3 regions of the Pseudomonas sp. BN515 genome follow, and region 2 is predicted to be linked to each of the others. Evidence: predicted binding sites of a transcription regulator. Region 2 holds the regulator's gene; each other region holds the start of a gene.
What was found. The regulator FliA, encoded in region 2, starts transcription of late flagellar genes. The targets are predictions, from matches to a motif close to CTAAAGTTTNNNNNNNNNNNGCCGNTAA.

Region 1: a site for FliA is predicted at 3,380-3,407, ahead of E8E91_RS05755 (methyl-accepting chemotaxis protein). Genes of this name have one in related genera too.
Region 3: a site for FliA is predicted at 4,413-4,440, ahead of E8E91_RS23010 (methyl-accepting chemotaxis protein). Genes of this name have one in related genera too.

What each region holds. Positions count from the first base shown of each region.
Region 1 covers NZ_SSOH01000021.1:69,444-80,108, reverse strand. The annotation lists gene E8E91_RS05760 (amino acid permease) at 1-1,211, shown strand, start outside; gene E8E91_RS05755 (methyl-accepting chemotaxis protein) at 1,705-3,312, opposite strand; gene E8E91_RS05750 (metal-dependent hydrolase) at 3,431-4,468, opposite strand; gene E8E91_RS05745 (VOC family protein) at 4,871-5,764, shown strand; gene E8E91_RS05740 (CoA-transferase) at 5,775-6,656, shown strand; gene E8E91_RS05735 (ketoacid CoA transferase) at 6,667-7,479, shown strand; gene E8E91_RS05730 (enoyl-CoA hydratase) at 7,495-8,364, shown strand; gene E8E91_RS05725 (nitronate monooxygenase) at 8,364-9,437, shown strand; gene E8E91_RS05720 (enoyl-CoA hydratase family protein) at 9,518-10,276, shown strand; gene E8E91_RS05715 (acyl-CoA dehydrogenase family protein) at 10,281-10,665, shown strand, end outside.
Region 2 covers NZ_SSOH01000024.1:35,917-46,581, reverse strand. The annotation lists gene flhA (flagellar biosynthesis protein FlhA) at 1-1,092, shown strand, start outside; gene flhF (flagellar biosynthesis protein FlhF) at 1,108-2,457, shown strand; gene fleN (flagellar synthesis regulator FleN) at 2,533-3,366, shown strand; gene fliA (RNA polymerase sigma factor FliA) at 3,363-4,109, shown strand; gene E8E91_RS06285 (chemotaxis response regulator CheY) at 4,193-4,567, shown strand; gene E8E91_RS06280 (protein phosphatase CheZ) at 4,587-5,375, shown strand; gene E8E91_RS06275 (chemotaxis protein CheA) at 5,387-7,618, shown strand; gene E8E91_RS06270 (chemotaxis response regulator protein-glutamate methylesterase) at 7,663-8,775, shown strand; gene E8E91_RS06265 (flagellar motor protein) at 8,792-9,532, shown strand; gene motD (flagellar motor protein MotD) at 9,543-10,430, shown strand; gene E8E91_RS06255 (ParA family protein) at 10,478-10,665, shown strand, end outside.
Region 3 covers NZ_SSOH01000082.1:13,903-24,567, reverse strand. The annotation lists partial or broken gene E8E91_RS23035 (hypothetical protein) at 1-70, opposite strand, end outside; gene E8E91_RS23030 (ATP-binding protein) at 444-1,901, shown strand; gene E8E91_RS23025 (sigma-54 dependent transcriptional regulator) at 1,901-3,304, shown strand; gene E8E91_RS23020 (DUF3203 family protein) at 3,829-4,065, shown strand; gene E8E91_RS23015 (hypothetical protein) at 4,126-4,305, shown strand; gene E8E91_RS23010 (methyl-accepting chemotaxis protein) at 4,497-6,137, shown strand; gene E8E91_RS23005 (TonB-dependent receptor) at 6,666-9,020, shown strand; gene E8E91_RS23000 (TauD/TfdA family dioxygenase) at 9,051-9,935, shown strand; gene E8E91_RS22995 (glutathione S-transferase C-terminal domain-containing protein) at 9,949-10,575, shown strand.

The sequences.
Region 1 (10,665 bases), on a different contig from region 2:
TCGTCGAAGAGCCCGTCGCCGGCTCCTTCAGCCACTTCGCACACAAATACTGGGGCGGTTTCGCCGGCTTCCTCTCCGGCTGGAACTGCTGGGTGCTCTACATCCTGGTCGGCATGTCCGAACTCACCGCTGTGGGCAAGTACATCCACTACTGGTGGCCGGACGTCCCCACCTGGGCCACTGCTGCCGTCTTCTTCCTGGTGGTCAACGCCATCAACCTGGCCAACGTGAAACTCTTCGGCGAGGCCGAGTTCTGGTTCGCCATGATCAAGGTGGTTGCCATCGTCGGCATGATCGTCCTCGGTTGCTGGATGCTGTTCAGCGGTAGCGGCGGCGAGCAGGCAACGGTCGCCAACCTCTGGGCCCATGGCGGCTTCTTCCCCAACGGCGTCAGCGGGCTGGTGATGGCCATGGCCTTCATCATGTTCTCCTTCGGCGGCCTGGAAATGCTCGGCTTCACCGCTGCCGAGGCCGACAAACCGAAGCAGGTGATCCCGAAGGCCATCAACCAGGTCATCTACCGCATCCTGATCTTCTATGTCGGCGCCCTGGTCGTGCTGCTCTCCCTGAGCCCCTGGGACGCGCTGCTGGCTTCCATCAACGGCGCGGGCGATGCCTACAGCGGCAGCCCCTTCGTGAAGATCTTCGCGCTGATCGGCAGCGACACCGCCGCCCACCTGCTGAACTTCGTGGTGCTGACTGCTGCGGTATCGGTCTACAACAGCGGTACCTACTGCAACGGCCGCATGCTGCTGGGCCTGGCCGAGCAGGGTGATGCCCCGCGCGCCCTGGCCAAGGTGGACAAGCGCGGTGTACCGGTACGTTCGCTGCTGGTGTCGGCGGCCGTGACCTTCCTCGCCGTGGTGATCAACTACGTGGTCCCGCAGAATGCGCTGGAGCTGCTGATGTCCCTGGTGGTAGCTGCCCTGGTGATCAACTGGGCGATGATCAGCTACTCCCACCTGAAGTTCCGCCAGCAGATGGACAAGGACGGTGTTCGCACCGGCTTCCGCGCCCTCTGGTACCCGATGAGCAACTACCTGTGCCTGGCCTTCGTGCTGTTCATCCTCGGCATCATGCTGATGATCCCGGGCATCCAGGTATCGGTGTACGCCATCCCGGTATGGCTGCTGGTGATGTGGGGTTGCTACCGTCTGAAGCTTGGCAGCAAGGCCCAGGCCAGCAAGGTTGCAGGCTACGAAGCGGGTTGATATTCCGCTGTACGAACAAGAACCCCGGCCATGTGCCGGGGTTTTCTTTTGGATCTTCACGCTGGATGGGCGATTCGGTGCCGGGGGCTTGAGGTTCGTTTGCTCGGTTCATGTACGAGTGGGCGTCAGGCTTCCGTTTCGCCTTGCCGGGCGACTCCCTTTGGCAGTCGACCCAAAGGAAGCAACGGTCTTGCCCCTGCATTCGGCCCGGCTTCGCCGGGTCCCCTTGCTCCATCGTTGCGCCGGGGGCACGGCGAGAGGGGCCATCCATGGCCCCACACGCCTCTCGCGGCATCCATGCCGCTCGTCCCCCTCTGCAACGATTCCGCTCGGCCTCCTGACGGGGCGCAGTCCCCGCCCCACCGCATCTGCCCCGTTTCAGGCCCATGTGGGCCTCAGGATGACTTGTGCCTCGCAGGCGCGAGTCACCCCTCGCCCTCTGGGAGAGGGGCTGGGGCGGGCCGCGTTCGGATGAGGGTAGTGGTCGCCAGACTCAAATCTGAAACCGCGCCACCGACGACTGCATCGCACTGGCCACGGCGTCCAGGCTTTCGGCGGCGTTGGCGAGGTCGCGCATGGCCTGGCTGTTGCTCCGCGACATCTGGGCGATCAGCTCCACCCGCTGGGCCACTTCGCTGCTGGCCCTGGACTGCTCGCCAATGGTGTGGGAAATCTCCTCCACCACTTCCGCCGCACGGTGGGCGCCGCTGCGGATCTCGCTGATCGACTCACCCGCCTGCCGCGCCAGGCCAACGCCGTCCTGCACCCGCTCCACGCCCGTCTGCATGCTGTCCACCGCCTGCTGGGTGGACTCGCGGATGCGCTGGATCATCCCGGTGATCTCCTGGGTCGACTGCGCGGTGCGTGCCGCCAGGTTGCGCACTTCGTCCGCCACCACCGCGAAGCCGCGCCCGGCTTCCCCGGCGCGGGCGGCCTCGATGGCGGCGTTCAGCGCCAGCAGGTTGGTCTGTTCGGCGATGCCTTTGATCACCTGGATGATGGAGTGGATTTCCTCTGACGATTGGCCCAGCGCCGTGATGGTGCTGGACGACTGGTTCACCGCGTCGGCGATGCGGTTCATGCCGTCCACCACGCCGAGTATCACCGTGCCGCCGCTGCCGGCCAGGTCCTCGGACTGGGCGGAAATGCTCTGCGCATTGCGCGCATGTTCGGCAATCTGGCCGATGTTGGCGATCATCTGCTCCATGGCCGCGGCCATGCTGGTGGCGCTGTCGGATTGCTCGCTGGCGCCGTCGACGATGCTCTGCGAGGTTTCGCTGAGGCGGTGGGCGGTACCGCGCAGTTCCTCGCTCTCACTGCGGATGGTGGCAATCATCTGCCGCAGGTTGCCCTGCATATCGGCCAGGGCCCGCTGCAACTGGCCGGCTTCGTCGTCGCTGTCGATGCTGACCTGGGTGAGCAGGTTGCCCTGGGCGATGGCGCGGGCCACGCCGACGGTTTTCTCCAGCGGGCGCAGGACCGCGCGCATCAGCTGGCTGGTCACCAGGCAGAGCAGGCCGATCACCAGCAGGATGCCGCCCACCAGCCAGGCGGCGGCGCTGCTCACGGCTGCCTCGCCATCGCTACGGGTCTTCGCCGCGTGGGCTTCGATCTTGCCGCTCAGCGCCTCGTTCTTCTCTTCCAGCTCGCCGAAGCTGCGCTCGAAGGCCGGCAGCTCGCCACGCGCCGCCTGCGGATCGCGCAAGGCGAGATTGACGATGCGCTCGGCATCGCCGATGTATGCCTCCAGGGCCGGCTGGGACTCGGCGATGGCGCTGTGGATATCCGCCGTCAGCGGCAGTTTGGCGTTCTCGCCCAGAGTGCGGCGGAACCATTCGCTGTGGTCGCGCAGGTCACTGCGTACCTGGTCGGCCCCGGCCTGGTCGCCCGGCTGCACCACCAGCGCCGCCAGCACGTCGGCGCGCAGGGCGTCGTGCATCATGTCGCCCTCCAGGTGATTGCGCAGGGCGCTGACACTCAGTTGGTTCTCCGCCAGCGCCCCGGCCAGTTCGGTCTGTCCCCAGTATCCGATGCCACCCAGCAGGGCTGCGGCGAGCACGCTGATCGCTCCGGAGGCGACCATTTTCTGTCTTATTTTCATGTCCCGTCCCCGCTGGTGAAGTCCGATGCTGGCAAGGGTAGTCCAGCCGCAGGTGCCGCCAGAGACTTTATCGGCCGCAGGTTCGGCGTCATGAGGGCAGGGCGGATTCGCCAGTTTTCTAACGCTGCAGCAGCCCCGCCCAGGTGGAAAGCGGAACCGCCTGATCCTCATGCCAGATCCGTTGCCAGAGCACCTTGAGCCGCTCCAGGTCCCCACGGTCGGTATGCCAGCGGCGAGCTTCCGTCACCGGCTGCCAGCTGCCGTCCCGGCGTTCGGCGAGGATGAAGCGGAAGGGATGGAAACCGGTCATGCCCAGGCGCAGGTCGGTGACCACCAGCACCTGGTCGATCTGGTCGTAGCGCAGGATGCCGTGGGTGAACCAGGCCAGCCGCAGGTGTTGCGGCGAATCCCGCAGGCGCCGCGCCAGTTCGGTGCCCCGAGGGATGCGTTCCAGCCGTGGCGGTTCGTGGTCGAACCAGCTCACCAGGGCTTCGTGGTAGTCCTCGCCATCGAGCACGATCACCCGCCAGAGCAGGGTGTTGAACGGTGTCGGTGTGCTGAACATCGCCTGCGGGCGAATGCCGTCCCGTTCCAGCACCTCCTGCACGTGCTGCTCGGCCATGAACTTGCCGCCGAGGGTCGAGAGCAGGTAGAGGCTGGACAGCGCCAGCGCCGCCACTGGCAGCCGTGGCGTGCGGTCACGCAGGCCGAACAGCACGCCGCCAATCACCGCCGCCAGCAGGGGCAGGGTGTAGAGCGGGTCGATGATGAAGATGCTCGACCAGGCGATGGGCGGCGTCATCAGTGGCCAGAACAACTGGGTGCCATAGCTGGTGAAGCAATCCAGCAGCGGGTGGGTCACCAGCACCAGCCAGAGGGTGAGGAAGAGCCGCCGCGTGGAATAGCCGGGATTTGGCCGCCATCGTCGCACCAGAGGGGTGAGCAACGCCGCCAGGGCGCTGAGCACGAAGATCGAATGGCTGAAGCCCCGGTGGTAGGTCATCGCCGCCACGGCATCGGTGTAGCGGATCACTACGTCCAGGTCGGGGAGCGTGCCGAGCACGGCGCCGTAGAGCAGCGCCTTGCGCCCCTGCCAGCGGCCGAGCAGCGCGCCCTGGATGGTGGCGCCGAGCACTGCCTGGGTGAGTGAGTCCATCGCCGTCCCTCGAGAGTGATCCGTCGGCTAAGTTACTGCGCCAATGGCTCATTCTGCAGTGGGAAATTTCCACCAGATTTTTCCGCTGGATTCCAAGGCTGTCTGCTTTTGCGAATTCATTTGCTGTGTCCGCATTAAGTGTTGCAAGGGGCTGGATTGCACGTAGGAGCTGGCTTGCCAGCGAATGGCGCCGTTTCGCTAGCAAGCTAGCTCCTACAAGGCCCCTGGACCGATGGCCGATCTGTGGCAACAGCTAACGCAGATATAGCCGAAGCCCCGTCCCACGCGCCTTTCGCGCTAGTCCCAACGGACGATGCCCGCTCCCCGGGCCACCGATTTAATCCCTCCCCATAGAGCCCCGCGCCTGGCGTGCGCGGCGATAACGACAATGAGGAGAACCGCATGGATATCCGTGGCCTGGGGTACGTCACCGTAGCCTCGACCGACCTGAACCGCTGGCGCGAGTACGCCGCCGGGGTGCTTGGCATGATGGTGGATGCCGTTGCGGACGAGCGGCTCTACCTGAAGATGGACGAGCGCCCCTATCGCATCCTGGTGGAGCGTGCCGACCGTGACGGCTACGGCGCCTGTGGCTGGGAAGTCGCCGGCAAGGCCGCTTTCGAACAGGCCATAGCCGAACTGCAGCAGGCCGACGTCGAGGTCCAGCGCGCCAGCGCAGCCGACGCGTCCGGCCGCAAGGTGCAGGAGCTGGCGCGCTTCGCCGACCCGGATGGCAACCGCCACGAACTCTTCTGGGGACCGCAGCAGAACTTCGCCCCCTTCGTTTCCCCGGCTGGCGTCAGCGGCTTCGTCACCAGCGACCTGGGCATGGGCCACGCGGTACTGCCGGCTCCGTCTTTCGACCGCTGCCTGGACTTCTACGAGCGCGTCATGGGCTTCGGCCTGTCCGACCTGATGAAAGTGCGCTTCACCCCCGATCCGGCCGAACCGGAAAAACGCATCCACTTCCTCCACTGCAACAACGGCCGCCATCACTCCCTGGCGCTGTTCGAGTGCCCGATCCCTTCGGGCTGCGTGCACCTCATGGTGGAAGTAGGCGAGTTGGACGACGTGGGCCGCGCCCTGGACCGCATGCACGCCAGCGGCGTGAAGCTGTCCGCCACCCTCGGTCGCCACACCAACGACGACATGACCAGCTTCTACATGCAGACCCCGGGCGGCTTCGACCTGGAGTACGGCTGCGGCGGCAAGGTCATGGACTGGGAACGCCACACACCCTTCGAGAGCACCGTGGTCAGCCACTGGGGCCACGACTTCAGCGTCGGCCGTCAATAAGGAGCCGCCCATGGACAAACGCATGACCGCCGCCGACGTGGTCGGCCAACTACGCGACGGCATGACTATCGGCATTGGTGGATGGGGCCCGCGGCGCAAGCCCATGGCTCTCGTTCGCGAGATCCTCCGCTCCGACCTCAAGGACCTCACCGTGGTCGCTTACGGCGGCGCCGACATCGGCATGCTCTGTGCCGCCGGCAAGGTGAAGAAGCTGATCTACGCCTTCGTCTCGCTGGACTTCATTCCGCTGGAACCCTACTTCCGCAAAGCCCGCCAGGAAGGCGCGGTGGAGGTGATGGAAATCGACGAAGGCATGCTGCTGCTTGGCCTCAAGGCCGCCGCCATGGGCGTGCCCTTCATTCCCACCGCCGTGGGTCTGGGTACCGATGTACTGCGCATCAACCCGGAACTGAAGCTGGTCAGCTCGCCCTACGACGACAGCCGCGACTGGGTCGCCATGCCGGCGCTGAAGCTGGATGCCGCGCTGATCCACGTCGACCGCGCCGATGCCCGTGGCGTCTGCCAGATCGCCGGCCCGGATCACTACATGGACGACCTCTTCGTGCGTGCCGCCGAGAAGGCCTACGTGAGTTGCGACGAGCTGGTGGACAGCGCCTGGTTCCACGAGGACCCGTCCCGCGCCCGCCAGGTGTTCTGGGAGCGCAACTGCACCAGTGCCGTGGTGCACCTGGCAGGCGGCGCCCATCCGTCGTCCTGCGCGCCGCTCTACGGCTTCGATACCGCCCACTTCAAGGCCTACAACGCATCGGCCGCCGAGCCGGATGGCTGGCAGGCCTACATGGAACGCTACGTCAACTGCGGGGAAGCGGAATACCTGGCCCGTGTAGGCGGCCTGGACGCGATTCGCCAACTGCCGCTCCCGGTTTTCTGAGGACGCTGAGATGACTGCCACCAATCAACCCTACAGCCTCGCCGAACTGATGATCTGCGCCGCTTCCGAAGCGTTCGCGGACGACGGTGAGGTGCTCGCCACCGGCATCGGCGTGTTGCAGCGCCTGGCCGCGTCGCTGGCGATGCTCAACAGCAACGCCAAACTGATGATGACCGACTCCGAAGCCTTCATGGTCGCCGAGCCGGTGCCGATCGGCCCGCGCGGCGGCTACCAGCCCAAGTTCGACAGCTGGATGGGCTTCTCGCGCATTTTCGACAACGTCTGGAGCGGCAAGCGCCACGCCCTGGTGGGCCCGGTGCAGATCGACCGCTTCGGCCAGGCCAACATTTCCTGCATCGGCGACCACGCCAAACCGAAGTCGCAGATGCTCGGGGTGCGCGGCTTCCCCGGCAACTCCATCAGCCACGCCAACTCCTTCATGGTGCCCGGCCACAACAAACGGGTGTTCGTGGACGGTGAAGTGGATGTGGTGGCCTCGGTTGGCTACAACCCCGAGCGCCTCGCCCGTGGCTGGTCGCTCGACGAAATCGACCTGCGCCTGATCGTCACCGATCTCTGCGTGCTCGACTTCCAGGGCCCCGACCGGCAGATGCGCATCCGCTCGCTGCATCCGGGCGTCACGGCGGACGAAGTGCAGGCCGCCACCGGCTTCCCGCTGTATGTGCCGGACGAGATCCCGACCACCGCCGCGCCGACCCTCGAACAACTGATCCTCATCCAGCAACTGGACCCGCACAACCTGCGCGCCAGCCAGCTCAAGGACAATCCGCCGGGCGTGCGCGCCCAGGCCATGACCCACTAAGGCGGAGCCGCACACATGAGCCACGAACAGGCCGCAGAAGCAGAGGTGGTGCAGTACGAGGTGCAGGGCCCGCTGGCCCTGGTCACCATGTACCGCCCCGAGTACCACAACGCGCAGAACTCGCGCATGACCTACGCCCTGGACGCCGCCTTCAAGCGCGCCTGCGACGACGACAACGTCAAGGTCATCGTCCTGCGTGGCGCCGGCAAGCATTTCTCCGCCGGCCACGACATCGGTACGCCAGGTCGCGATGTCAACCAGAGCTTCGAGCGCACCAGCCTCTGGTACGACCACGTGAACAAGCCGGGCGGCGAGTTTCTCTACGCCCGCGAACAGGAGGTCTACCTCGGCATGTGCCGGCGCTGGCGTGACATGCCCAAGCCGACCATCGCCATGGTGCAGGGCGCCTGCATCGCCGGCGGGCTGATGCTGGCCTGGGTCTGCGACCTGATCATCGCCTCGGAAGACGCCTACTTCTCCGATCCGGTGGTGCGCATGGGCATTCCCGGTGTCGAGTACTTCGCCCATGTGCACGAACTTAATCCGCGCATCGCCAAGGAATTCCTCTTCCTCGGCGAGCGCATGGGCGCCGAGCGTGCCTATCAGATGGGCATGGTCAACAAGGTGGTGCCCCGCGACGTGCTGGAAGACGTGACCCTGGACGTGGCGCGGCGCATCGCGCAGATGCCGCGCATGGGCCTGCAGCTCACCAAGCAGGCGGTGAACAACGCAGAAGACCTGATGGGCAAGCGCGCCACCATGGACATGGTGTTCGGCCTGCACCACTTCGCCCACGTGCACAACGAACTGATCAGTGGCGACAAGCTGGGTGGCTACGACGCCCGCGCCATGGCTCAGTCCCAGCGCAACCCCTCGGAGGCGTGATGGCGATCTCCCTCGACACCCGCCTGACTCGCCTGCTGGGCTGCCGCTATCCGATCATCCAGACCGCCATGGGCTGGGTGGCCGACCCGAGACTGGTGGCGGCCACCGGCAATGCCGGCGGCTTCGGCTTCCTCGCCGGGGCCACCATCGAACCGCAACACATGGAAGCCGCCATCCTCGAGACCAAGCGGCTGACCGACCAGCCCTTCGGCGTCAACTTCCACATGTACCAGGCCAACGCCGGCGAGATCGTCGAGCTGGTGCTCAAGCACGGCGTGCGTGCGGTGAGCTACAGCCGCTCGCCGGGCAAGGCGATGGTCGCCCGGCTGAAGGATGCCGGCGTGGTCTGTATACCTACCGTGGGCGCACTCAAGCACGCGATGAAGGCTGTGGAAATGGGCGCTGACGCCGTGACCGTGCAGGGCGGGGAGGGCGGTGGCCACACTGGCTCAGTACCCACCTCGATCCTGCTCGGCCAGGTTGTGGATGCCGTCGATGTTCCGGTGGTCGCCGCTGGCGGCTTCAAGGACGGACGCGGCCTGGTATCCGCCCTGGCCCTCGGCGCCGACGGCATCGCCATGGGCACGCGCTTCTTGATGAGCGCCGACAGCCCGGTGCCGAAGGCCACCCTGGAGCGCTACCTGAAGGTGCGCGATCCGGCCGCCATCATCGTCAGCCGCGCCATCGACGGCATGCCGCAACGGATGATCCGCAACGAATTGCTCGACAGCCTGGAGCGCTCCGGCGGCCTCAAGCGCCTGCTGCTGGCCCTGCGCAGTGCCCTGGCCTACCGCCGCCACAGTGGCGCCAGCATCGGCCAGTTGCTCGGCAGCGCCCTGAAGCTCAGCGGCGCAGATGGCCTGACCGCTGCCCAGACACTGATGGCCGCCAACGCGCCCATGGTGATCCAGAAGGCCATGGTCGACGGCCTTCCGGCCGAGGGCGTGCTGCCCGCCGGACAGGTCGCCGCCGCCATCGACAGCCTGCCGGGCTGCGCCGAACTCATCGAATCCATCGTGCAGCAGGCCGAGCAGCGACTCGCCGAGCTGTGCCGCCTTGCGGGGCATGCGTAGGGTGCGCCGTGCGCACCGGGAATAGTGGTGCGCACGGCGCACCCTACGAGCGAACAAACGAATAATCGAGGGGGAGCCGGATGAGTAATCCATTTCACGTGAGCATCGACAACGGCATCGCCGAGATGGTCTTCGACCATCCGCCGGTGAACGCCTTCGACAGCAAGGGCTGGGCAGCCATCGCCGCCGAGCTGGAACGCCTGGGTGAATCGCCCGAGGTCCGCGTCATTGTCATCCGTGCCGAGGGGCGGGGTTTCTGCGCCGGTGTGGACATCAAGGAACTGGCCGCCGACGGTAACCTGATCGTCGCCGTCAACAAGGGCAATTACGACAGCTTCAAGGCCGTCCACCGCAATCCCAAGCCGGTGATCATCGCCGTGCACGGCTTCGTCCTCGGCGGCGGCATTGGCCTCTGCGGCGCGGCGGACATTCTGGTCGCCTCCGACTGCGCGCGTTTCGGCGTGCCTGAAGTGGACCGTGGCGCCATGGGCGGCGGCGCTCACCTGCAGCGCCTGTTCCCGGTGCAGAAGGTGCGCCACATGTATTTCACCGGCGAGATGATCGACGCCGCCGAGGCCTACCGCCTGGGCGCCGTGGAGCGCGTGGTGCCCCGCGCCGAATTGCGTGAGGCTGCCCTGGATATCGCCCGCAAGATCGCCGCCAAGAGCCCGGCCATGATCGCCCTGGCGAAAGAGGCGCTGACCGGCATCGAGGACGGCAACCTCGAAGACAAATACCGCTGGGAGCAGGGCTTCACCCTGCAGGCCTATCGCTCGCTGGATTCCCAGGAAGCCCGCGATGCCTTCGTCGACAAGCGCACTGCCACCTTCAAGGGCTGAAGCCATGGAACTGACCTACACAGCTGAACAGCGGGCCTTCCGTGAGGAGGTTCGCGCCTGGATGGCGGCCAACGTGCCGGCCCAGCCGCTGCAATCCTTCGACTGCGAAGAAGGCTTCCGCCAGCACCGCGCCTGGGAAGCCAAGCTCAACGAGGGCCGCTGGGGCATGGTGACCTGGCCCAAGGCACTCGGCGGACGCGGCTGCGACCTGATCGAGTGGCTGATCTTCGAAGAGGAGTACTACCGCGCAGGCGCCCCGGCCCGCGTGAACCAGAACGGCATCTTCCTGCTCGGCCCGACCCTGATGGAGTTCGGCACCGCCGCGCAGCAGGAACGCTTCCTGCCGAAGATGGCCACCGGTGAGGAAATCTGGGCCCAGGGCTGGTCCG
Region 2 (10,665 bases):
CAGCAGGAACTGCTGCCGGCCCAGCGCGCCCAGGAAACCAAGGAGCTGGGCTGGGACGATGTGACCCCGGTAGACCTCGTCGGCCTGGAAGTGGGATACCGGCTGATTCCGCTGGTGGACCGCAACCAGGGAGGCCAGTTGCTGGCGCGGATCAAGGGCGTGCGCAAGAAGCTGTCCCAGGAGATGGGCTTCCTGATGCCCTCGGTGCATATCCGCGACAACCTCGACCTGCTGCCCAACGCCTACCGGCTGACGTTGATGGGTGTCAGCGTGGCCGAGGCGGAGGTCTACCCGGACCGCGAACTGGCGATCAACCCCGGCCAGGTGTTTGGCACCCTCAACGGCGTCGCCGCCAAGGATCCGGCGTTCGGCCTGGAAGCGGTGTGGATCGACGCCAGCCAGCGTGACCAGGCGCAGTCCCTCGGTTACACAGTGGTGGATGCCAGCACCGTGGTCGCTACCCACCTCAACCAGGTACTGCACAAGCACGCCCATGAGCTGCTGGGTCACGAAGAAGTGCAGCAACTGATGCAGAACCTCGCCAAGAGTTCGCCGCGCCTGGCCGAAGAGCTGGTGCCCGGCATGGTGTCGCTGTCCACGCTGCTCAAGGTGCTCCAGGCGCTGCTGCAGGAGCAGGTGCCGGTACGCGACATCCGCACCATCGCCGAAGCCATCGCCAACGTGGCACCCAAGAGTCAAGATCCCGCCGCGCTGGTGGCGGCGGCTCGTGTCTCGCTGTCCCGTGCAATCGTGCAAAGCATTGTGGGACTAGAGCCGGAGCTGCCTGTGATCACTCTGGAACCCAGGTTGGAACAGATATTGCTGAATAGCCTGCAGAAGGCCGGACAAGGTTCGGAAGATGGCGTTCTCCTCGAACCCGGAATGGCCGAGAAGCTGCAACGTTCCCTGGTGGAAGCGGCGCAGCGCCAGGAAATGCTCGGCAAGCAGGCGATCCTGCTGGTGGCCGGGCCGATCCGGGCGATGATGTCGCGCTTCGCAAGGCTCGCCGTGCCAACCATGCACGTACTGGCCTACCAGGAAATACCGGACAACAAGCAGGTCACCATAGTCGCGACTGTGGGGCAGAACTAACCGAGGTCAAGGACCATGCAGGTCAAACGTTTCTTCGCCGCCGATATGCGTCAAGCCATGAAGTTGGTGCGTGATGAACTGGGCGCGGATGCCGCCATCATCGGTAATCGTCGGGTTGCCGGCGGTGTCGAGTTGACCGCGGCGCTGGACTACCCGCTGCCCGCGCCGGCCCCGAGCAAGCCGAACCCGGCCCTCGAAGCCGAACTGCGCAAGACCCAGGCGCGCATCGCCCAGGCCCAGGCCGAACTGACGACCCGTGCCATCGCCGATGCCGGCAAGGACCGTCAATTGTTCGCCGGCCAGCCGCTGACCGCCATCGAGCCGGAACTGCCGGAATCCGCCCTGGCCGCCGCCATCGAGCGTCCGCGCGCCGTGCCGCGCCCGGTGGAGCCGGTCAGCGCGCCGAAATCTGCCGGCGTGGACCAGGCTGCCCTGGACGCAATGCGTTTCGAGCTGAGCGGCCTGCGCGAACTGATCGAAGTGCAGCTGGGCTCCATCGCCTGGGGCCAGATGCAGAGCCGCCGTCCGCAGCAGGCCAGCCTCTGGCGCCGCCTGCAGCGCATGGGCCTGCCGGCCGAACTGGCGCGCGCCCTGCTGGACAAGGTGGCCAAGGTCAGCGATCCGCGCCAGGCCTGGCGCATGTTGCTGGCGCACCTCGCACACGCCATCCGCACCCCGCAGATCGAGCCGATGGAAGAGGGCGGTGTGATCGCCCTGGTCGGCCCGGCCGGCATGGGCAAGACCACCACCCTGGCCAAGCTGGCTGCCCGCTACGTGCTCAAGTACGGCGCGCAGAACGTCGCCCTGGTGAGCATGGACAGTTTCCGCATCGGCGCCCAGGAACAGATCAAGACCCTTGGCCGTATCCTCAATGTGCCGGTGACCCTGGTCGACCCGGGCCAGTCCCTGACCCAGGCCGTGGCTCCCCTGACGCGCAAGCGCGTTGTGCTGATCGATACCGCTGGTCTGCCAACCAACGATCCGGCCCTGACCATGCAGCTCGAAGCGCTGGCCAGCCGGGCGATAAACGCGAAGAATTACCTGGTGATGGCGGCTACCAGCCAGAGCCAGGTGCTCAAGGCGGCCTATCACAGCTACAAGCGTTGCGGCCTGGTCGGTTGCATCATTACCAAGGCGGACGAAGCGGCCAGCCTGGGCGAGGTTTTGGGGCTGGCTATCGGCCAGCATCTCCCGGTAGCCTATCTGGCCGACGGCCCGCGAATTCCGGATGATCTGCAGGTTCCCCGCAGCCACCAGCTGGTGAGCCGCGCGGTCAGCCTTCAGGCTCCGGAAGACCCGAGTGAAGAAGCCATGGCCGACCTGTTCGCCGGGCTTTATCAGAATCCGGCGCGGCGCGCCGGTTGAAGAATGTGTAAGCCGCCCAGAGGGGCGGTGCTGGACAGCCAAATGGCCCAGTCGACCTAAGGCAAGGTATTTGAAATGGGTAGTATGCATCCCGTACAGGTGATCGCGGTGACCGGCGGCAAGGGTGGCGTCGGCAAGACCAACGTGTCGGTGAACCTATCGCTGGCACTGGCCGATCTCGGCCGCCGCGTCATGTTGTTGGACGCCGACCTCGGTCTGGCCAACGTCGACGTCCTGCTCGGCCTCACCGCCAAGCGCACACTGGCTGATGTGATCAATGGCGAATGCGACCTGCGCGACGTGCTGTTGCAGGGACCGGGGGGCATCCGCATCGTCCCGGCCGCCTCCGGCACCCAGAGCATGGTGCAGCTTTCGCCCATGCAGCACGCCGGCCTGATCCAGGCATTCAGCGAAATCAGCGACAACCTCGACGTGCTGGTGATCGACACCGCCGCCGGTATCGGCGATTCGGTGGTCAGCTTCGTCCGTGCGGCGCAGGAAGTGATTGTGGTGGTCTGCGACGAACCGACCTCCATCACCGACGCCTACGCGCTGATCAAGCTGCTCAACCGCGACTACGGCATGAGCCGCTTCCGCGTGCTGGCCAACATGGCCCACAGCCCGCAGGAAGGGCGCAACCTGTTCGCCAAGCTGACCAAGGTCACCGACCGTTTCCTCGACGTCGCCCTGCAGTACGTAGGCGCCGTTCCGTACGACGAGTCGGTGCGCAAGGCCGTGCAGAAGCAACGCGCGGTCTATGAAGCCTTCCCGCGCTCGAAGTGCTCGCTGGCCTTCAAGGCCATCGCGCAGAAGGTCGACAGCTGGCCGCTGCCGGCCAATCCGCGGGGCCACCTGGAGTTCTTCGTCGAGCGGCTGGTCAAGCAGCCCTCTGCGGAAAGCCCTGTATGACACCCGCCACTGGACTGCGTATGTACGGCAAGGCTCAGGCAAGGGATTCGCAGCATCAGTTGATCGAGCGCTATGCCCCCCTGGTCAAGCGCATCGCCTATCACCTGCTCGCGCGCCTGCCAGCCAGCGTACAGGTGGAAGACCTGATGCAGTCCGGGATGATCGGCTTGCTCGAAGCCTCGAAGAAATACGACGGCACCAAGGGCGCCAGCTTCGAAACCTACGCCGGTATCCGCATTCGCGGAGCCATGCTCGACGAGGTCCGCAAGGGCGACTGGGCACCGCGTTCGGTGCACCGCAATACCCGCATGGTGAGCGACGCCATTCGCACCATCGAGGCAAGAACAGGACGCGACGCTAAAGATCAGGAAGTTGCTGCCGAACTTGGATTGAGTCTCGAAGACTACTACGGCATCCTGAGCGACACCTTGGGCAGCCGCCTGTTCAGCTTCGATGACCTGTTGCAGGAAGGCGAGCAGGGCGGTCTGCGCGAGGACGCCGGTGTCACCCAATTTTCACCTTCCCATGATTTGGAAGACGAACGCTTCCAGGCTGCGCTGGCCGATGCCATCGCGAACCTGCCGGAGCGTGAGCGCCTGGTGCTGGCGCTGTATTACGACGAAGAACTGAACTTGAAGGAAATCGGTGAAGTGCTGGGGGTCAGCGAATCGCGTGTCAGCCAGTTGCATAGCCAGTGCGCGGCACGTTTGCGCGCACGGCTCAGCGAATGGCGCGCGCGCTGAACGGCACACCGCTTTCAGATTTGAACGGCGCACCCGGCAAGAGGGGCGTTTGAGACTGTACGGAGGTCGACTTGGACAAGAACATGAAAATCCTCATCGTTGACGATTTCTCGACGATGAGACGCATCATCAAGAACCTCTTGCGCGACTTGGGTTTCACCAATACCGCTGAAGCCGATGACGGCACCACGGCCCTGCCGATGCTGCACAGCGGTAACTTCGATTTCCTCGTGACCGACTGGAACATGCCCGGCATGACCGGCATCGATCTGCTACGCGCCGTGCGTGCCGACGAGCGCCTGAAGCACCTGCCGGTCCTGATGGTGACTGCCGAAGCCAAGCGTGACCAGATCATCGAAGCGGCCCAGGCCGGTGTGAATGGCTATGTGGTCAAGCCTTTCACCGCTCAGGTGCTGAAAGAAAAAATCGAGAAGATCTTCGAGCGGGTCAACGGCTGATGTCAGCCGCGAGGGCACCATGGACCAGAATGAACACCTGCTGGGAGACTTCGAGTCGACCCTGAAAGACCGTGCGCGGGAACTGGTGGAAAGCCTCGAGAAAGGCAACTTCACAGACGCCGTGCAACTCATCCACGAACTCAATCACGTCCGTGATCGCGGCCTCTACCAGGAAGTCGGCAAGCTCACCCGTGAGCTGCACAACGCCATCGTCAACTTCCAGATCGACCCGCATCTGCCCCACGCCCAGGAAATGTCGCAGATCGCCGACGCGACCGACCGCCTTTCCTACGTGGTGCACATGACCGAGAAGGCCGCCAACCGCACCATGGACCTGGTGGAGGAAAGCGCGCCGCTGCTCAACGGCCTGAGCGACGAAGCCCAGCAGCTGGGCGAGGAGTGGGGCCGCTTCATGCGCCGGGAAATCGGCGCGGACGGGTTCCGCGACCTGGCTCGCCGCATCGAGCAGTTCCTTGCCCGCAGCCAACGCGATACCGACGCCCTGTCGAGCAAGCTGAATGACATCCTGCTGGCCCAGGACTACCAGGACCTCACCGGTCAGGTCATCAAGCGCGTGACCCAACTGGTCACCGAGGTGGAAAGCAACCTGGTCAAGCTGGTGATGATGGCCAGCCAGGTCGATCGATATGCCGGCATCGAGCACGACCATGCCGTACTGCGCGCCGAGCTGGAACAACAAAAAAGTCCTTCCAGGGGTGAAGGTCCGCAGATCCATGCCGATATACGTGAAGACGTGGTGTCCGGACAGGACGACGTCGACGATCTGCTATCCAGCCTTGGCTTTTAGGGAGCGCTCATATGAGCTTCGACGCCGATGAAGAAATCCTCCAGGACTTCCTGGTAGAGGCCGGCGAGATTTTGGAGCAACTGTCCGAGCAGCTGGTCGAGCTGGAAAGCCGCCCGGACGACATGGACCTGCTCAACGCGATTTTCCGTGGTTTCCACACTGTGAAAGGTGGTGCCGGCTTCCTCCAGCTCAATGCCCTGGTGGAGTGCTGCCACATCGCCGAGAACGTCTTCGACATCCTGCGCAAGGGCGAACGCCGCGTGGATGCTGAACTGATGGACGTGGTGCTGCAGGCCCTGGACACGGTCAATGAGATGTTCAGCGAAGTGCGCGAGCGCAGTGAACCGACGCCCGCCACTCCGGAGCTGCTGGCAGCCCTGTCGCGACTGGCCGAGCCGGCCGGTGCCGAGCCTGCCCCCGTAGCTGCCGCTCCGGCGACCGCTGCGCCCGTCGAAGCACCGGCTCCCGTAGAAGCTACCGCCGATATCACCGACAGCGAGTTCGAGCAGTTGCTCGATGCGCTGGGTGACAGTGCTGGCAAGGCCGCCGAACCGGTCGCCGCCGCCACTGATGAAATCACCGACGACGAATTCGAAGCGCTGCTCGACCAGCTGCACGGCAAAGGCAAGTTCGTCGGTGCCGCTGAGCCGGAAGCCGTTGTCGCCGCCCACGCGTCCGCCTCGGCGCTGGCCACTGCCGGTGCGGGTGACGATATCTCCGATGACGAGTTCGAAGACCTGCTCGACCAGTTGCACGGCAAGGGCAAGTTCAACGGTGCCGTGGAAGCGACCGCCAGCGCTCCAATTGCGCCCGCAGCTCCCGCCGTGCCGGCCATTCCCGCTGCCGGTGGCGAAAACATCACCGACGACGAATTTGAAGCACTGCTCGACCAGCTGCATGGCAAGGGCAAGTTCAACGGTGCCAGCGAGGAGCCTGTCCCTGCGCCTGCTGTGAGCCGTCCGGCTCCCGCACCTGCACCCAAGCCGGCGCCCAAGGCGGAACCCGCCCCCGCGCCGCGCCAGGCTGCAGCGCCCGCTGCCGGTAACGGCGCGGCCGGTCCTGCCGTGGCCAGCGAGGCGGAAACCACCGTACGGGTGGATACCGCGCGCCTGGACGAGATCATGAACATGGTCGGCGAGCTGGTGCTGGTGCGTAACCGCCTGGTGCGCCTGGGTGCCAACAGCGGCGATGAATCCATGGCCAAGGCCGTGTCCAACCTGGACGTGGTCACCGCCGACCTGCAGACCGCCGTGATGAAGACGCGGATGCAGCCGATCAAGAAAGTCTTCGGTCGCTTCCCGCGCCTGGTCCGCGACCTGGCGCGCAACCTGAAGAAGGAAATCAACCTCGAACTGGTGGGCGAGGACACGGACCTCGACAAGAACCTGGTCGAGGCCCTGGCCGATCCGCTGGTGCACCTGGTGCGCAACGCCGTCGACCACGGCATCGAATCCCCGGACGAGCGCGAGGCCGCCGGCAAGCCGCGTACTGGCCGCGTGGTGCTGTCCGCCGAGCAGGAAGGCGACCACATCCTCCTGATGATCACCGACGACGGCAAGGGCATGGATGCAGCCGTGCTGCGTGCCAAGGCGGTGGAGAAGGGGCTGCTGGACAAGGACGCCGCCGAGCGCCTGACCGAGCTGGAGTGCTACAACCTGATCTTCGCCCCGGGCTTCTCGACCAAGACCGAGATTTCCGACGTGTCCGGCCGTGGCGTCGGCATGGATGTGGTGAAGACCAAGATCTCCCAGCTCAACGGCACGGTGAACGTGTACTCGCAGAAGGGCTCGGGCTCGAAGATCGTCATCAAGGTCCCGCTGACCCTGGCGATCATGCCGACCCTGATGGTGATGCTGGGCAACCAGGCCTTCGCTTTCCCACTGGTCAACGTCAACGAGATATTCCACCTCGACCTGTCCCGCACCAACGTGGTGGACGGCCAGGAAGTGGTGATCGTCCGCGACAAGGCACTGCCGCTGTTCTACCTCAAGCGCTGGCTGGTACGTGACGCCGCGGTGGAAGAGCAGGGCGAGGGCCATGTGGTGATCCTCTCCGTGGGCACCCAGCGCATCGGCTTCGTGGTCGACCAACTGGTGGGCCAGGAGGAGGTGGTGATCAAGCCGCTGGGCAAGATGCTCCAGGGCACGCCGGGCATGTCCGGCGCCACCATCACCGGCGATGGCCGTATCGCGCTGATCCTCGACGTGCCGAGCATGCTCAAGCATTACGCACGCCGTGGTTGATCTGGGGCGGCCAGGACTGGCCGCCCGCTAGGAGCTTTTTTCTTATGGCAGTCAAGGTTCTGGTGGTGGATGACTCCGGGTTCTTCCGCCGCCGTGTCTCGGAAATCCTTTCTTCCGACCCCAATATCCACGTGGTGGGCACTGCCACCAATGGCCGCGAAGCCATTGACCAGGCGCTGGCGCTCAAGCCCGATGTCATCACCATGGACTACGAGATGCCGATGATGGACGGCATCACCGCAGTGCGGCACATCATGCAGCGCTGCCCGACGCCGGTCCTGATGTTTTCCTCGCTGACCCACGAAGGCGCCCGCGTCACCCTCGACGCCCTGGATGCCGGTGCGGTGGACTTCCTGCCGAAGAACTTCGAGGACATCTCGCGCACCCCTGAGAAGGTCAAACAGCTGCTCTGCGAGAAGGTGCACAGCATCGCGCGCAGCAACCGCCGCTACAGCAGTTTCAGCGCGCCGGCGCACTCGGCCCATCCGAGTCCGGCTCCGGCCAGCAGCGCCCCGGCGCGTCCGGCCCATGTCCCGGCACAGCCGAGCCATGCCGCGCCAGCTGCCCCGGCCAGCTCCGCCGCCCCAAAGCGTAAGGCCTACCGGCTGGTCGCCATCGGCACCTCCACCGGCGGGCCGGTTGCCCTGCAACGCGTGCTTACCCAACTACCGGCCAATTTTCCGGCGCCCCTGGTGCTGATCCAGCACATGCCGGCGGCCTTCACCAAGGCTTTCGCCGAGCGCCTGGACAAGCTCTGCCGGATTTCCGTCAAGGAAGCCGAGGATGGCGACGTGCTGCGCCCAGGCCTGGCCCTGCTGGCGCCCGGTGGCAAGCAGATGATGGTCGACGCCCGTGGTTTGGTCCGCATCCTGCCCGGTGACGAGCGCCTCAACTACAAGCCCTGCGTGGACATCACCTTCGGCTCGGCGGCCAAGTCCTACAATGACAAGGTCCTGGCCGTGGTGCTGACCGGCATGGGCGCCGATGGACGGGAAGGCGCGCGTCTGCTGAAGCAGGGCGGCAGCCAGGTCTGGGCCCAGGACGAAGCCAGCTGCGTGATCTACGGCATGCCCATGGCGGTGGTGAAGGCCAACCTGGCCGACGCCGTCTATGGCCTGGACGATATCGGTCGCCACCTGGTCGAGGCGTGCATGTGATGGAGAAACCCAGGTAATGGATGTACTGAGCCTCATCGGGGTAATCCTGGCCTTCGTCGCCATCATCGGCGGCAATTACCTCGAAGGCGGCCACGCCGCGGCCCTGCTCAATGGGCCGGCGGCGCTGATCGTCCTGGGCGGCACCCTGGGCGCGGCATTCCTGCAGACGCCCATGAGCATCTTCAAGCGTGCCCTGGCCATCATTCGCTGGATTCTCTTCCCGCCCCAGGTGGACCTCGCCGGTGGCATCACCCGCGTGGTGAACTGGAGCATGACTGCGCGCAAGGAAGGCCTGCTGGGCCTGGAGCCCGTGGCTGACGGCGAGCCCGATCCCTTCGCTCGCAAAGGCCTGCAACTGCTGGTGGATGGCGCCGAGCCGGAGTCCATCCGCAGCATCCTCGAAGTCGACCTCTTCACCCAGGAAGGCCGCGACCTGCAGGCCGCCAAGGTATTCGAGAGCATGGGCGGCTACGCCCCCACCATCGGCATCATCGGCGCCGTCATGGGGCTGATCCACGTCATGGGCAATCTGGCCGATCCCAGTCAGCTCGGCGGCGGCATAGCCGTGGCCTTCGTCGCCACCATCTACGGCGTCGGTTTCGCCAACCTGCTGCTGCTGCCCATCGGCAACAAGCTCAAATCCATCGCCATACGCCAGTCGCGTTATCGCGAGATGCTGCTGGAGGGCATCCTGTCCATCGCCGAAGGCGAGAACCCGCGCTCCATCGAACTCAAGCTGCAAGGCTTCATGGATTGAGGAACGGAGCATGGCGCGCAGGCGGCATCAGGAAGAACACGAGAATCACGAACGCTGGCTGGTGTCCTACGCGGACTTCATCACCCTGCTGTTCGCCTTCTTCGTGGTGATGTACTCCATCTCCTCGATCAACGAAGGCAAGTACAAGATCCTTTCCGAAACCCTGGTGGGCGTGTTCAACCAGCCGGACCGTTCGATCAAGCCGATCCCCGTGGGCGAGGAGAAACCGCGCACCACCGAGCCGGACCGTTCCATGGTGGAGGAGAGCGAGCGGACCCAGACGTCGATCGACGATCCGGGCGCCGATCCGTTGCAGGAGATCGCCCAGAGCATGCGCGACGCCTTTGGCGAGCTGATCAATTCCGACCAGGTGAACGTGCGCGGCAATGAACTCTGGGTGGAGATCGAAATGAACTCCAGCCTGCTGTTCCCCAGCGGCGATGCCATCCCCAATGACACCGCGTTCAGCCTGATCGAGAAGGTCGCCAGGATTCTGGCACCCTACGACAACCCGGTGCATGTGGAAGGCTTCACCGACAACATGCCCATCGCCACTTCGCAGTTCCCGTCCAACTGGGAGCTGTCCACGGCCCGGGCCGCCAGCATCGTGCGGATGCTGGCGATGGATGGTGTGGCACCAGGACGCCTGGCGGCAGTGGGCTACGGTGAATTCCAGCCGGTGGCGGACAATGCCACCGCCGAAGGGCGCTCGCGCAACCGCCGTGTGGTGCTGGTGATTTCCCGCAACCTCGATGTGCGCCGCGCCGTGAGCGGTGTCGGCAGTGCCAATGCGAAACCGGATGCCGCGTTGAAGCGGGCTGGCACGCAACCTGCACCAGCAGCGCCAGCACAGGCCCCTGAAACGGGTGCCGTCAATTCCCCGTCGCCTGCCCCGTAGGGCCGGTGAAGAGTCTCGGTGCCAGCGCAGCCGGGAGGATGAAGAAGATGAGAGTCTGGGCAGTAGCCAACCAAAAAGGTGGAGTCGGCAAGACCACCACATCCATCGCCCTCGCGGGCCTGCTGGCAGATGCCGGCAAGCGCGTCGTGGTGGTGGACCTCGACCCCCACGGGTCGATGACCAGCTATTTCGGGCATGACCCGGACACGCTGGAACACAGCTGCTTCGACCTGTT
Region 3 (10,665 bases), on a different contig from region 2:
CGGCGGGTGCCTGGTCCGCCGCGACGATGAGAAGGATCGAGGTGGTGGTCTTGGGGAGTGTGCGTTGCATGAGCTTTCCCTCTTGCAATGTGGGCGCCTTGCTGCGGATTCGCCGTGCCACAGGCTGGCTGCCCGGCCCTCCGCAGCGAGCGTGCCAGTGTTTCGAAATCGCCTCTCCAGGCCGCGCTGCTCAAGGCTTCCGGTTGTGGCGTAAAAAGTCGCCGACACTGCCGCCGAGGTGGGGGAGTCCCCCCAGAACTGGGTGAATTTGGGGGTGGTGGGGGAGTGGGGAAAGCCCGGGGGAAACCGGGGAAGCCGCGTGCTAGGAGGCTTGCACGGTGCCTGGGAAAAACAGGCCTGGTTTATGCACAGGCACAAGCGTCCAAGGCCCCCCGGTTGGCACGACGGGACGAACCCATCACGCAACGCATAGGAAGGCTTCCATGAGCGCTCTGTCAGTGATCTGGGATAGGTACGCAATCGGCAAGACCGGCGATTCCCCGCCGCCGCAATTCAACCTGTTGCGTTGGTTCTCGCTGGTCAGCCTGGTGGTGATCGCCAGTGTGGCCATCGGCCTTGGGATCATCTCGACGCGCTTCGTGGTGACCGAGAGCATCGAACGCGACGCGATGCTCAGCTCGCAGTTCATCCAGTCCATCGCTTCGGCCGAAATCCGCCACGTGGCGCTGCCGGTGAGCATGACCATGGGCGAGTTGCTGGACGCCCGCCAGGACGGCCACCACCCGCAGAGCATGCTGGAAGCGCGGCAGCGGGCGCGCAATGAATTCCTCGACCACATCGCGATGCTGCCCGATGCCCTGCTGGCCAATATCTACGGCGCCGACCGGGTGATCGTCTGGTCCACCAACCCGGCGCTGGTGGGGAGGGACATGAGCGGCAACGAGGACCTGGAGCAAGCCTTCTCCTCGCCGCAGCAGGTGGCCACCAGTTACGACGAGGTCACCAGCGGGCGCAGTGAGCAGAAATTCCTTCGCGCCCCGCGCACCCTGTTCATCGAGAACTACATTCCGCTGCTGGATGAGCAGGGCAACGTGGCGTCGGTGGTGGAGATCTACAAGGAGCCCCGCGACCTGGTGCAGCGCATCCAGCGCGGCTTCGTGCTGATCTGGCTGGCCACTGCCATTGGCGGTGGGCTGATCTACTGCGGCCTGTTCTGGATCGTGCGCCGTGCCCAGGGGCTGCTGGCCCAGCAGCAGAGCCAGTTGATCGCCAACGAGACCTTCGTCGCCCTCGGCGAGATGTCTTCCGCCGTGGCCCACAGTCTGCGCAATCCGCTGGCGTCGATCCGTTCCAGCGCGGAACTCGCCCAGGAACTGGTTGCCCCGCCAGTGCGGAAGAACATCGCCGACATCATCAGCCAGGTGGACCGCATGTCGAAGTGGGTGCGCGAGCTGCTGATCTCGGCGCGGCCGCTGTCTGGAGATATCGAGGTGGTGGAGCCGGTGGCGGTGATCAACGAGGCACTGCATGGTTTCGACCAGCAGATTCGTCACTCCGGCGTGCGGGTGGAGTTCCACGCCGAGTCGGCGCCGGCGGTGGTCAGCCACCGGGTGCTGCTGGCGCAGGTGCTCAACAGCCTGTTCGCCAACGCCATCGAAGCCATGCCCAACGGTGGCCTGCTGCGCATCGAGGTCAAGCCCGACGGCTCCGGCACGCGCCTGCTGCTGGCCATCACCGATACCGGCCAGGGTATGACGCGCAAGCAGGAAACCATGGCCTTCAAGCCCTACTACACCACCATGCAGGGCGGCCTCGGCGTCGGGCTGGTGATGGTCAAGCGAATCATGGAACGCTTTGGCGGCAAGGTCAGCCTGACCAGCCGCGAGCGCGAAGGCACCCGCATCTGCCTGAACTTCAAGGTCGCTGGGGGGCGCAGGTAATGGAGCACAGCGTACTGATTGTCGAAGACGACGAGCTGCTGGCCGGGAATATCCAGACCTACCTCGAACGCAAGAACTTCGAGGCCCTGGTGTGTCACTCGGCCGAAGAGGCGCTGGAGTTGTTGCAGGACCAGGTGCCCGACGTGCTGCTCACCGACAACTCCCTGCCGGGCATGAGCGGCCATGAGCTGATCCGCGAGGTGAGCGCCCGTGCGCCGCAGATCAAGCCGATCATGATGACCGGCTACGGCAACATCGAGGACGCGGTGCAGGCGATGAAGGCCGGCGCCTTCCACTACCTGACCAAGCCGGTGGCCCTGGCCGAGCTCAAGCTGCTTCTGGAAAAGGCCCTGGAGGCGCAGCGCCTGGAGCACAAGCTGGACTTCTACCACAGCCGCGCGGCGCAGGACGCCGGGCTGGCGGCGCTGATCGGCGATTCGCCGGCGATGCTGGAAGTCAAATCCATGGTGCGCCAGTTGCTGGATGCCGAAAGCCGCATGGTCGACGCCGAGCTGCCGGCGGTACTGATCGAAGGCGAGACCGGCACCGGCAAGGAACTGATCGCCCGTGCACTGCACTTCGACGGCGTGCGGGGCAAGGGGCCCTTCGTCGAGTTCAACTGCGCCTCGATTCCCGCGCACCTGTTGGAGGCCGAACTGTTCGGTCACGAGAAGGGCGCCTTCACCGATGCCAAGGATCGCCGCCTGGGCCTGGTGGAAGCCGCCGACGGCGGCACCCTGTTCCTCGACGAGGTGGGCGAGATGGACCTGGTGCTCCAGGCCAAGCTGCTCAAGCTGCTGGAAGACCGCACCATCCGCCGCATCGGCTCGGTGAAGGAGCGCAAGGTCAACCTGCGCATCATCAGCGCCACCAACTGCAACCTCGAACAGATGGTGCAGCAGGGGAAATTCCGCCGGGACCTGTTCTTCCGCCTGCGCATCATCTCCATCCGCGTGCCACGGCTGTATGCGCGCGGCGACGACATCCTGCTGCTGGCCCGGCATTTCCTCAAACAGCACGGCAAGCGCTATGGCAAGCCGGGGCTGCAGTTCTCCGCCGAGGCCGAGCACCTGCTGCAGAGCTACAGCTGGCCGGGCAACGTGCGCGAGCTGCGCAACATGCTGGAACAGACCGTGCTGCTGGCCCAGGGCCAACTGGTGACCGCCGCGCAACTGCACATCTGCCCGACCCTGGTGGACGAGCCTTCCGGCCACTACCGCACCCACGGCAATGGCAACGGCCAGGGCGCCGAGCCTGAGGTCGAGCGGAACATCGTCATCCGGATGCTCGACAAGACCGATTGGAACGTCACCAAGTCCGCCCGCCTGCTGGGCGTGACGCGGGACATGCTGCGCTACCGAATCGAAAAACTGGGCCTGGTGAGGCCGGATCGCCGTCACTGATCCACCTCCAGGCACGGCGCCCTGGGCGCCAGAGTTCCCTAGCACTCCCTCTCGCCTGCACGGGAGGAGGAGATCCTTGTGGCCGGGCTGCGATCCTGCTCGCATCGCTGCATCGTCCACCGGGGTTCGGTACCCTCACACCGGCCCCGATTTCTTATTCCAGGCGCCAGCTCCGCAAAGGGCTGGCGCCTTTGTTTTTGGTGGTGTGTGGCAGGACTGCGTCCTGCTTGGCGAATGAATTCGCCCCTACAGGTTGGTGCGTCCGGCGGAACGCGGAGTTGCCGGCGTGAGTCACCCCTCGCCCGCCTGCGGGAGAGGGGCCGGGGGTGAGGGGGGGCCGGCCAGCGCGGAAGCCTGGAAGTACGTAGGGTGAATGACGCTTTTTTCATCCACCAGCGAGGCCCAGCCGGGCTCCATCTGGTCGACGAGAAGGCGCCGTCCACCCCACGCAATCAATACCCCTGAACTTTGGTCGTTCCTGCGCTTCTACCGGGATATGCATCCGTCAATGCGAGGGAGCCGTCATGATCGTGAGCATCGACCTGGACCGTGGCCTGTGCAGCCTGCTGCTCAACAGCCAGTTGGTCGAACTGCCTATTAACCAGGTGGTCGTCGGCACCGACGAAGCCCTCGACGCACCGGTGATCCACTGCGTGGATGGCGACGCGGTGATCAGCGAGGTCCAGGCGCAGATGCTGATCGGCATCGGCGCCAGGGACGCGCGCAAATGGCCGTCCGGCAACTGCGGGAAGAAAGGCTGAACGAAGCGGTACAGCTGCGGCTCCAATATTCATGAGCCCTGACCTTTCACGAGGTGCAGCATGAGTAGCGAGCGAAGAAGCGGTGTGTCCGGTAACGAGAAGAAAGTCCAGGACGACTTCCCGCGCTGGCTGATCGACCCCGATTGCGTCGACCTGGAACTGGAGCGTGACCCTGACGATCCGCTGTTCGACACCACCCTGGATGACGCGGAAGCCTTCCGGCATTCCCACCGGGGGTGAACGAGAACCGTTTTTAGATGTGGCGTTGTCGAAATGTCTGATGGCAGAATGAAATCAAGCGACATGGACGTCACCCATTTCTCCCGGCCAGGAGCAGGCCGACCCCCCTAAAGTTCTCTCCGGGATTCCCGACACAAGAGGGAGCCGCCGAGAACTGCGGCTGTACCCATACCTCGAACGGAATCCCCTTCATGCTGCTGCGCAATGTCAGTCTGCAGACCAAGATCCTGCTGGCCTTCACCCTGGTGAACCTGATCAGCATCGGGACCTTCATCAGCTACGCCCAATACGTCAAATCCATCGACATCCGCGCGCAGATGGACAACCGCCTGCGTGCCGCAGCCCATGCGGTGCCGCGACTGCTGGGGAGTGATTACCTGGACCGTGCCCGCAGCGCGGAAGGACTGAAGGACGGCGAGTACCTGGCGCAGGTGAGCAACCTGGGCGAGTACGCCGCCGAGGTGGACCTCAAATTCGCCTACACCATGATGGTGGATAGCGCCGGCCAGGTGTTCTACCTCTCCGACGGTGCCAGCGCCTCGGACATCGCCGGGGACAACTACGCCAAGCACCTGGAGCACTACGCGGACGCCAGCCCGGCGGTGATCGCGGCGGCCCGCAGCGGCAAGGCGCAGTTCGATGAATACACCGACAGCTACGGCACCTTCCGTTCCATCTTCCTGCCATTGCGCACCGCCAGCGGCCAGCCCTTCGTGGTGGGCGTCGACGTCACCCTCGACAGCCTGAACCAGGCCATCACCGACAGCCTGAAGAGCCTCCTGCTGATCGGCGCCGTGACACTGGCCATCGGCCTGCTGCTGTCCTGGCTGGCCACGCGGATGCTGGTGCACGCCATCCGCCGGCTCACCGGCCAGCTCAACCACATCGCCGACAGCCGCGACCTGTCCCGGCCGCTGACGGTACTCAGCGGCGACGAACTGGGGCAGATGGGCTCGCGCCTGTCCGGCCTGCTGCAGGACCTGCGCCAGACCCTGTCCGGCGCGTCGGGCATGGCCGACAGCAACCAGCAACTGGCCGACACCTTCCTGCTCCGTGCCGACGACATCACCCGACAGATCCAGCAGGCGGCCCGGCAGTTGGCCGACGTGGACCAGCACGGCCAGTCCATCCGCCAGGCAGCGGGGCATTCTTCCAACCTGGCCGGCGCCGTGCGGGACAACCTGGAGCGTGCCAGCGGTGAACTGAGCCGCGCTCACCAGGAACTGCAACGGCTGATCGGCGATGTGCACGGCAGCACCTCGGCCAACGTCGAACTGGCGTCCGACCTGGACGGCCTGAGTCGTGAGGCCGAACAGATCGGCAAGGTGCTGCAGATGATCGCGGGCATTTCCGAACAGACCAACCTGCTGGCCCTCAACGCCGCCATCGAGGCAGCCCGGGCCGGTGAGGCGGGGCGTGGCTTCGCCGTGGTGGCCGACGAGGTGCGCAAGCTGGCCGGCCAGACCCAGAGCGTGCTCGCCGATGCCCACAGCGTGATCGACCAGGTCACCCAGGCCATCCGCCAGATCGCCCAGCGCATGGGCAGCACGGCGGAACGTTCGCGGGCCCTGGCCGGCGACGCCGACGAAGCGCTGGAAGCCCTCGACGGCCTGGTGCGGCAGATGGGGCAGGTGAGCGGTAACGTGGACCAGGCCCTGGCCAGCAGCGAGGAAATCCAGCACGCCGTGGCCGACATGTCCGGCCGCCTGGGCGGCATGCGCGATGCCTTCGAGCACACCCGCCAGGATGTGGACGCCATCAACCGTTCCGCCGCCGAACTTGGCGATACCGCACGGGCCCTGAAGTCCGGCTTGGGCGTCTTCCGCACCTGATCCGCCGCATGCAGGCGCCGACTCGCTTCGCGGACCAGCTCGCCAAGGGCCGCGCAGCGGCCCCGTAGGGTGGAAATCGCTCTTCATTTCCACCGTTGGCGTCCAACGCCGCACCGTGGTGGTGGATGAAAAGAGCGTCATCCGCCCTACCTATCGATCGACTTGGTGCCTCGCCCATTCGCCAAAGGCCGCGCAGCGGCCCCCTCCATCCAATGCACTCCCGGCATTGAAAATATAGGAACAAGGCATTTGTCCCGGTCCGGGGCCTGGTTTTAAATGCAGGCTCTTATTCCGTAATTGACTTTTAAAAAATCAAATTAGATTTAAACGGAATAAAGATATGACCTTGCACCCAGGGGGGAGCCCATGAGCAGAACCGCCGCAATGCCCGTCCCGCGCCATCCCGAGCGCCGCTGTCGCTGACCGCGCGCCACGCCGGATTCCCGTAACCGCCAGCCCCATTCACCGTCGCGCCGAACGCGCGATGCGGCCCCCTTTTGCCCGGGCCTTTGCACAGGAACATCGTCCATGCCGTACCGTCGACTTGCCCGCGTCGCCAGGCCCCTGGCCCTGCAACGCCTGACTACTCCCGAATACGCCCTGACCCTGTTGCTCGCCCTGGGCGGCCTGGTCGCGCCAGCCCATGCCGAGGACGCTGCCTCCAAGCCCGCCGCCAAGGAGGACACGGCGCTGGAGAAAGTCACCGTCACCGCCCGCCGTCGTGAGGAAGACGTGCAGGAAGTGCCGACCCCCATCACCACCCTGAGTGGCGACAGCCTCGAGGCGCAGAAGGTCTACAAGGTGCAGGACCTGCAGCAGGTGCTGCCCAGCGTCAACGTCGCCTACATCCATGCGCGCCAGTCCAGCGTCGCGGTGCGCGGCATCGGCAACAACCCGGCCAGTGACGGCCTGGAAGGCAGCGCCGGCATCTACCTGGACAACATCTACCTCGGCCGTCCGGGCATGGCGGTGTTCGACCTGCTCGACGTGGAGCAACTGGAACTGCTGCGCGGCCCCCAGGGCACGCTGTTCGGCAAGAACACCACGGCGGGCGTGATTAACATCAGCACCCGCAAGCCCACCTTCACCCCGGAGCGGAACCTGCAGCTCTCCGGTGGCGAGCGCGGCTACTTCCAGGGCAAGGGCACGGTGTCCGGGGCGCTGACCGAGTCTGTCGCCGGGCGCCTGTCGTTCTACCGCACCCGTGAGGATGGCTACATCGACAACCAGCACGACGGTCGCACCTTCGTCGGCGGTGAGCGCGAGGGCGCGCGCGGGCAGTTGCTGTTCGAGCCGAACGAAGACTTCAGCTTGCGCTGGATCACCGACTACAACCAGGAGGACTCCACCAACGGCGTGTGGGCCCTGTATGGCGTGTCGGACCGCTTCCGCCAGCGTGCCGCGCTGATCGGCGCCAACCCGCAGCTCGATGTGAAGAAGCGTGAGGTGAACATCGACTCCGTGCAGTCGGTGAATGTCTGGCAGGGCGGCTCGTCAATCGAGGCCAACTGGAACCTGGACAGCGGCTACACCTTCACCTCCATCAGCGGCTACCGCTACTGGCACTTCGTACCGCACAACGATGCCGACCTCACCGATGTCTCGGCGATCATCGACAGCGGGGTCGAAGTTCACGACCGGCAGTTCTCCCAGGAATTCCGCCTGGCCTCGCCCACCGGCGGCGCCTTCGACTACGTGGTGGGCGCCTACCTGTTCAACCAGAACCTCGGCAACAACACGCGCACCCAGTACGGCCCCTTCGCCGACCTGTACCTCACCGGGGTGAACCGCAACCTCCTGAACAACGTCTCCACCCAGACCAACGGCAAGATCGAGACCGACAGCTTCGCCCTGTTCGGCCAGGGCAACTGGCACATCACCGACCGCCTGGACTTCACCGTCGGCCTGCGCGGCACCTACGAAGAGAAGCAGGCGCGCCTGCACCGCTTCGCCCCGGTGGGCGGCGCGCCCCTGACCGGGCCGCTGGCGGCTGCACGGCAGGCGCAGCTGGGAGCGCTGGATACTGGTGACTTCGGCCTGCACAACGCCGCGCCGTCCGGGCTGCTGAGCCTCAGCTACAAGATCAGCGACGGACTGCTCGGTTACGCCAGCCTGGCCCACGGCGAGAAGTCCGGCGGCGTGAACCTGGTGGCGCCGGTGGCGGGGCTGGGCAGCGACTCGCTGATCGTCGGCCCCGAGCGCGCCAACGACGCTGAGCTGGGCTTCAAGAGCACCCTCGACGATGGCCGCCTGCTGCTCAACGCGAACATCTACTGGACCGGCATCCACGGCTACCAGGCGACGACCCTGACCACCACCGCGGCATCGCTGACCCCCGTGTCGGTGCTGGCCAACGCCGGCAGCGTGCGCTCCCGTGGCGTCGAGTTCGAGTCCACCTGGCGACCGTTGCGCGGCCTGACCCTGAACTTCAACGGATCGTTCAACGACGTCACCTACCTGAGCTTCAAGGACGCGCCGTGCCCCGGCGAGATCAACACCGTGACCCCCACCGCCAAGTGCGACCTGACCGGTGAACGGGTGGTGGGCGCCTCGCGCTGGATCGGCAACGTCAACGGCGAATACAGCTGGCAGACCGGCAGCGGCCTGCGCCCCTACGTCAACGCCAGCTACTCCTACCGCTCCGAGGCCGCAGGCACGCTGGACAACTCCGAGCTTTCGAAGATCGATGGCTACGGCCTGGCGAACTTCGCCGCCGGCGTCCGCGCCGACCTCGGTGACGGCCTGCTGGACACCTCGCTCTGGGTGCGCAACGCCTTCGACAAGGACTACTACCTGACCGCCTTCGCCTTCAGCAACGGCGCCTATACCGCCTCGGTGGGCCAGCCGCGCACCGCCGGCGTGACCCTGCGCTACGACTTCTGAACCACCAACGGACTGATACGGGAGAACCTCATGAGCAGCACAGTCACTGCCCTGCGCCAGCCCCTCGACGGGCTGCGCATCGAACCCCTGGCCGCACCCCTGGGAGCCGAAATCCATGGTCTGGATGGCCGGCGTGATCTGACTCCGGCGCAGATCCTGGCCCTCAAGCAGGCCCTGCGCGACCACCACATCCTGATCTTCAAGAACCAGGAACTGGATGACGCGCAGTACCTGCGCTTCACCTCCTGGTTCGGTTCGGTGTTCCAGCCCCATTCGGATTACCTGGTGCTGTCCTCGGGCAACGATGGCAAGGCGCCGGACATCGTCAAGGTGGCCAATACCGAAGACGGGGAGCTGAGCAACATCGCCCTGCCGGCCCACAGCGACCACCACTGGACGCCGACGCCCTCGGCAGGCTCGCTGCTCTACGCGCTGGAAGTACCGGAGGAGGGCGGTGAAACCACCTGGACCAACCTGGCCCTGGCGTACAACGCGTTGGATGAAAACACCCGTCGCGAGATCGATGGCCTCAAGCTGATCAACTACAACCCCTTCGTGCGCCTGCGCGATGGCTACAACCTCGGCATCACCTACCGCACGCCGGACATCGACCCCATCCAGGGCACCGAGCACCCGCTGGTGCGCACCCATCCGGAAAGCGGCAGGCGACTGCTTTACCTCGGCGTGCACACGGAAGTGGAAATCCCCGGTTACGCCCCGGAGAAGGGCATCGAGTTGATCGGTCGCTTGCGCGAGCACCTGAAAGACCCGCGCTTCGCTTACACCCATCGCTGGGAAGTGGGCGACATCGTGTACTGGGACAACCAGGCTACCCTTCATGCCCGCAACGGCTTCCCGGCGACCCAGCGCCGCCGCCTGAAACGCATCAGCCTGGCCGGCAGCCGGCCCTTCTGAGGAGAAATCGACCATGACTACATTGTTCATCGCCCCCGGCGCCTGCTCGCTGGCTTCCCATATCGCCGTGCGCGAACTGGCGCTGCCGATCCAGATCGAAAAGGTCGCCCTGCGGGTCCCGGATTCCCCCATTCACGCGATCAACCCCCTGGGCCGGGTGCCGGCGCTGCAACTGGATGAAGGCACCGTACTGACCGAGAACAGCGCCATCCTGCCGTTCCTTGCCGACCAGGCGCCGGGCACCTCGCTGTTCGCCCCGGCCGGCAGCGTCGAACGCGCGCAGGTCCAGGGCTGGCTGGGCTACCTGTCGGCGGAGGTGCATACCGCCGCCTTCCGTCCGCTCAACCGCCCCGAGCGTTACTCGGCCGACGAAGCTGCGCATGCGGGCATCCGTGCCCAGGCGCGGGAGCAATTGTTCAGGGCATTCGAGCACATCGAGCGGCACCTCGAAGGCCGCCAGTGGTTGGTGGGTGAGCGCTTCACCCTGGCGGACATCTACCTCGGCGTCTTCGCCACCTGGCTGACCCGTCTGGGCACCCCCTTCGACGGCCTGACCAACATCGCCCGCCTGCGGCAGCAGTGGCTGGCCCGCCCGGCCGTGCAGGAGGCCCTGAAGGCCGAGGGGCTGATCCAGGGCTGAGCACAAGGCCGACCTCTGTAGCTTGGTCTGGTCGGTAGGGTGCGCCGCGCGCACCAGCGGAGTTTGTGGTCGCGACCAGCGTTCATCTGA